DNA from 2 places in the Shewanella sp. LZH-2 genome. Region 2 is predicted to be linked to the other one. Evidence: predicted binding sites of a transcription regulator. Region 2 holds the regulator's gene; the other holds the start of a gene.
The links. Region 2 encodes NrdR, which represses ribonucleotide reductase genes. Its sites were predicted from a motif close to AAACACNANATNTNGTGTTT; they were not measured.
Positions count from the first base shown of each region.

Region 1 (3,213 bases), 570 kb from region 2:
AGCGCACGCCACAGGCACCTTCCATATACAAAATCGGCGCAACTCTGGCTTTCACTCCGTTTAACCGTTCGATACGCGTATCTAATGCGCGGCGGGCAAGTAATAGCCGCTCATCCAGAATACGGTAAAACTCAGCCTCATCGCCATTCGCTTCTAGCGCAACACGTGGTAAGTTTAAGCTAACAACGCCAAGGTTATTGCGGCCTTCATGGACGAGTTCACCATTTTCTTTATAGGAACCTAAAAAGCTGCGGCAACCCATAGGCGTTTTGAACGAACCCGTCACTTTTTCCACTTGCTCATAGTTCAAAATATCTGGGTACATGCGCATACTGGCGCATTTAAGGGCCATTTGTTTTACATCGTAATTGCAATCACCGACTTTGTGGTTAATACCATCACGGATGGCAAATACCAATTTAGGGAACACCGCTGTTTTACGATTTTTACCTAACCCCGCCATGCGTACTTTCAGCATCGATTGTTGAATTAAACGCGACTCCCACGAAGTACCTAGACCGAAACCAAAGGTCACAAACGGGGTTTGTCCATTAGCGGTATGTAAGGTATTCACCTCATATTCAAGGGATTGGAAAGCATCGTGGCATTCTTTTTCAGTCTGAGCAGTGGCATAGGCTTTAGCATCTTTAATCTGCCAGTTCAGTGCCACTTGATAATGTTTGTCATAACTCTTGGCCACAAAAGGCGCTAACACTTCATCAATACGATTAATCGTGGTGCCGCCATAGATATGGCTTGCCACTTGGGCAATAATTTGCGCCGTCACGGCCGTAGCGGTAGAGATCGATTTTGGGGTCTCAATTTCGGCATTGCCCATCTTAAAGCCATGGGTCAACATGCCCGCCAAATCAATCAACATACAGTTAAACATCGGGAAAAAGGGCGAGTAATCAAGATCGTGATAGTGGATCTCACCGATTTCGTGCGCAGCCACCACATCCTTAGGCAGAATATGGCTCTTGGCATAATGTTTAGCCACGATGCCCGCCAGCAGATCCCGTTGAGTTGGGATCACTTTAGAGTCTTTATTGGCGTTTTCATTTAACAGCGCGGCATTGCTCTGCTCGACTAAACCACGGATTTCAAGATTGAGCTTACTGGTAGCATCGCGGCAAATGTCTCTGTCGTGACGATATTCAATGTAGACCCGTGCCAATGATTTATAAGGGCCTTCCATCAATAGGTTTTCAACCGCATCCTGTAGATGGTGGATTTCAACTTCTGCCATATTCGCCACTCGTTCTCTCACACAAGCGGCTACCGTCGCGGCATAATCTGCGTCCTCTATCCCAACCGAGTTTGCAGCAGCGACCACTGCATCTCTTATCCTTGTTTCATCAAAAGGTGTGCGGCAACCATCCCGCTTGATCACGACTGGCATTGTTTAATTCCTCTCCATCCCGATTAAAATTAACACTATATATAGTGATTAAATAATCTATCAACACAATATGTAGGCAATTAAGCGGCATCGACACCTAAAATTCCATGATCCAGATCATGATTTATCGGATGGATAAAAAGAACAAATAAGAACTGCTGCCAAACCCAATGATCTCAGTTTTAGGCCTTGACCTTGATGCTAAAGCAAGATAGTAGACGCAGGAAATGGCGCTAGTAATGACAAAAGACTCTGACCCAAAAGCCAAAGTCTATTGTTTTTGAAAGAATATTGTAAATAAGACTAGCGCTTAGCTAAGGCAAGATAACTGCTCAATTGTCCCAACGCCAATTGCTGCATCCCCATGGATGAAGCCACCTGCATCGTTGATTTAAGTCCCTGCCATAACTGTTTTTGACTATCGCTCATGGTGGGGTTGCTATTCAAATAATCCGTTAATTGACCAAACACTTTAGTCGCCTTTTGTGCCAGCACTGGCGACTGGGCATCATCCATGTTTTTTAACACATTTTTAGCATCTACTAACGTGTTGATCATCGGGCTATTAGGCGATTTTTCAGCCAAAGACTTTAGCTCATCATCGATAAAATCCTGCAAAGACTGCTTATTGGTACTTTGGCTTGGCAAACTAATGCCGTTTTGCGAGAGCCGTTCCACCTGTGCATCGGAAAGAATACCGTCTTTTTGTAACCGCGAGACTAAAGCGGGTATCTCAGCCACGCTAAATTTGCCATCAGCAAAAAAGTCTTTCGACATGGCCTGAATTTTTTGTGCTCGCAGTGCCCGTGGTGACAGCGCTATCTCGTCACTCGGTTTAGTATCCACCTTAGGGGGTTCTTTGGCTGAGGAGTTTGACTCCGTACTCGATTCAGTTTTACCTGTCTCCGTCTTTTTGCTATTCAGGCCATAAGCTTCAGCAGCACTGCTACGATTTAGATTAAGGGCATTTAAAAGAGAATTCATCGTCAATAATTCGGCGTCTAATACTGATTAATGGTTTTAAAGCAAAAACTAAGCCAATCAAGCAGTAAGTAGTGTCATATCGTAATTAACAGATAAATTCATCCTGACATTTTTAGCCTTTCCAGATCGCAGCTTCAATTAAATGTGCCACTTTTGCCACGGCAGCTTCACCTGCTGCAATGGCTTCAGCTGCTCGGTGGAACTCCATGGTGCCGATATTCGCGACTTCGGGTACAACACAGATATCGGGAGGGTCACCCATTAAACGCGCCCGTTTATGCCGCTGCTCTAAAATACTCATCGACTGGGACATCACCGCAATCATACCGGGATTAGATTTAGTCCCTAGGGAAAACTTATCGGTTAAGCTACCGACATATTCTCGCCCGCGGGCGAATAAATCCATAAAACCCGTTTCTTGGCGCGCGGGCATTTGGGTTTCATCTTTAGATGCCCGATGGCTGGTCATATTAACGGGTAAAACTTGTAATCGACCGGTATGAAAACCTTGTAAATCAACGGCAATGACAATATCTACCCCCATAGCACGGCTCACCGAAACGGGGACAGGATTAACAACTGCACCATCCACTAACCAACGCTCACCTTGACGGACAGGCGCTAATATCCCAGGCATAGAGCAAGAGGCCCGTACGGCTTGGCGTAAATCACCATGGCGAAACCAGATTTCCTGACCTGAATAAAGATCCGTGGCAATGGCCGCAAAGGGACGCTCTAAATCCTCGATATTGATATCACCAATCCGCGATTGCAGTACATCGAATACTTTTTCGCCGCCAATTAGCCCACCTTTACGCCAACGAATG
Region 1 covers NZ_CP069350.1:1,808,009-1,811,221, reverse strand. Annotated here, with positions in the region: gene nrdD (anaerobic ribonucleoside-triphosphate reductase) at 1-1,402, opposite strand, end outside; gene JM642_RS08095 (hypothetical protein) at 1,706-2,386, opposite strand; gene rssA (patatin-like phospholipase RssA) at 2,499-3,213, opposite strand, start outside.
Region 1: a site for NrdR is predicted at 1,433-1,452, ahead of nrdD (anaerobic ribonucleoside-triphosphate reductase). Genes of this name have one in related genera too.

Region 2 (3,213 bases):
GATGGAAGCGCAAGGTTCACAACTAACGAATAAGTACGCCGAAGGCTATCCAGGCAAGCGTTACTACGGCGGTTGTGAGTATGTGGACGTAGTTGAAACCTTAGCGATTGAGCGTGCAAAACAACTGTTTGGTGCGACCTACGCAAACGTACAACCTCACTCAGGTTCTCAAGCAAACAGCGCCGTTTACATGGCATTGTTAAAACCAGGCGATACCGTTTTAGGAATGAACTTAGCACACGGTGGTCACTTGACCCACGGTTCGCCAGTAAACTTCTCCGGTAAGCTATACAACATTATTCCTTACGGTATCGATGAGTCTGGCAAAATCGACTACGACGAAATGGAACGTCTGGCCGTAGAACACAAACCTAAGATGATGATCGGTGGTTTCTCTGCTTACTCAGGCATCGTTGACTGGGCAAGAATGCGCGAAATCGCAGATAAAATTGGTGCTTACCTGTTTGTTGACATGGCGCACGTGGCCGGTCTTATTGCTGCTGGCGTGTATCCAAACCCAGTGCCACACGCTCACGTTGTGACGTCAACTACTCACAAAACCTTAGCGGGTCCTCGTGGTGGTATCATTCTGTCTGCTGCCGATGATGAAGAGTTATACAAAAAGCTGAACTCTGCAGTATTCCCTGGCGGTCAAGGCGGTCCTTTGATGCACGTTATCGCGGGTAAAGCGGTCGCCTTCAAAGAAGCCCTAGAGCCAGAGTTCAAAGCCTACCAACAACAAGTGGTTAACAACGCTAAAGCCATGGTTGAAGTGTTCTTAGAGCGCGGTTACAAGATCGTCTCTGGCGGTACTGATAACCACTTAATGCTGGTGGACTTAATCGGTCGCGACTTAACCGGTAAAGAAGCCGATGCCGCGTTAGGTAGCGCGAACATCACAGTAAACAAAAACTCTGTGCCAAACGATCCACGTTCTCCATTCGTGACCTCTGGTGTGCGTATCGGTACGCCTGCGATCACTCGCCGTGGCTTTAAAGAAGCTGAAGCGAAAGCGTTAACCGGTTGGATCTGTGACATCCTCGACGATGCCCACAATCCAGCGGTCATCGAGCGCGTAAAGGGCCAAGTATTGGCACTGTGCGCCCGTTTCCCTGTTTACGGTTAACCGATTAATTTTGTGGGGCTGAGTCTAACAACCATCTGATAGTTAACCTCAGCCGATAAATAGGATAAAATCCCATGGCCGCATTAAGCGGCCATTTTTATTGCTAAAATCTTAGACTTAAACCTGCTCGGTTTAAGCAAGATAGGCTTTATTCCATTCACGGCAGGAGGCTCAATGCATTGTCCATTTTGCAGCGCGACAGATACTAAAGTGATCGATTCCCGATTAGTGGCTGAAGGCCATCAAGTGCGTCGTCGCCGAGAATGCACCGAATGCCACGAAAGATTTACTACCTTCGAAGGGGCCGAATTAGTCATGCCACGGGTGATTAAACGCGATGGTACGCGCCAACCCTTCGATGAAGAAAAGCTGCAAGCAGGCATGTTACGCGCGGTCGAAAAGCGCCCCGTGTCCATGGATGAAATCGAGCAGGCCTTAAGTAAAATCAAGTCAACGCTGCGGGCGACTGGCGAGCGTGAAGTGCCATCCGAGATGATAGGTAACTTGATGATGGAACAGTTAATGAGCCTAGACAAGGTTGCCTATATTCGTTTTGCCTCGGTTTATCGCGCCTTTGAAGACGTCTCCGAATTTGGTGAGGCGATTGCGAAACTGCAAAAGTAACATGGGTTATCTTAGGTTAGCGCTTAGGTTAGCGCCTCGTTATGCGCCGCATTCGGGCACGCTTCCTCAAGATTTCATAGGGTTTATATGAATTGGTCAGAACTCGATAACCAGATGATGAGCCGAGCCATACAACTGGCTCGCAAAGGATTTTATACCACTCGCCCCAATCCCAGTGTGGGCTGCGTTATCGTAAAAGATAACCAGATTATCGGTGAAGGTTATCATCAAAAAGCCGGCGAGCCCCACGCCGAGGTGCATGCACTGCGCATGGCTGGCGAGCTCGCCCGTGGCGCGACCGCATATGTCACCTTAGAACCTTGTAGCCATTATGGCCGTACGCCGCCGTGTGCCTTAGCGCTGATCAATATCGGTATTAAACGTGTAGTCGTTGCGGTGGAAGATCCTAATCCGCAGGTCGGTGGCCGCGGTATTCAAATGCTGCGCGATGCGGGTATTGAAGTGGATGTGGGATTACATCGCGATGAGGCCTATGCCTTAAATCTTGGTTTTATGAAGCGCATGGAGTCTGGTCTACCTTGGGTGACGGTCAAACTGGCCGCGAGTCTCGATGGTAAAACCGCGTTATCAAACGGGGTGTCCAAATGGATCACAGGCCCCGAAGCGCGCCGCGATGTGCAGCGTTTACGTTTACGCGCCTGCGCCATAGTGACTGGGATTGAAACTGTACTAGCCGATGACCCATCTCTCAATGTGAGATACTCAGAGCTTGGCAGTTTAACTGCGCAATTTAGTGCGTCGCAGGTTTTACAACCGCTGCGAGTGGTTTTAGACAGTCGCGCCCGTATGCCTATCTCGGCTGCATTGTTTGCGATTGAATCGCCGATTTTATTAGTCTCGACAGTGAGCTATTCGTCAGACTTTATGGCGCAATTACCCGCCCATGTGACTTGCCTCCAATTACCGGCGATTGATGGTCGAATCTCGCTACCCGAGCTCTTAAGCTATTTAGGCAAAAGCTGTAATCAGGTGCTTATCGAAGCGGGCGCGACCTTAGCTGGCGCCTTTATTCGCTCAGGATTAGCCGATGAATTAGTGCTATATCAAGCGATGAAAATCCTTGGCGCACAAGGGCGTAATCTACTCGAATTACCCGATTATCAAATGATGGCCGATATTCCGACCCTCAAACTGGTCGATGAGCGTAAAGTGGGCGCGGATACGCGTTTTACCTTGAGGCTCGAGTCCAATCCATCTTTAGCGAATAAGTGAGTTAACCATGTTTACTGGGATTATTGAGGCCGTTGGCACGCTGCGAAAGCTTGAACGCAAAGGCGATGATATCCGTTTAACGGTCGCCAGTGGCAAACTGGATTTAAGCGATGTGCGTTTAGGCGACAGTATCGCCACCAACGGTGTGTGTTTGACTGTGGTGCAACAATTAGCCGATGGCTATGTGGCTGATGTGTCAGCAGAAACCGTCAGCCTTACAGGCTTTGCCA
Region 2 covers NZ_CP069350.1:1,238,415-1,241,627, forward strand. Annotated here, with positions in the region: gene glyA (serine hydroxymethyltransferase) at 1-1,126, shown strand, start outside; gene nrdR (transcriptional regulator NrdR) at 1,301-1,750, shown strand; gene ribD (bifunctional diaminohydroxyphosphoribosylaminopyrimidine deaminase/5-amino-6-(5-phosphoribosylamino)uracil reductase RibD) at 1,838-2,983, shown strand; gene JM642_RS05565 (riboflavin synthase) at 2,991-3,213, shown strand, end outside.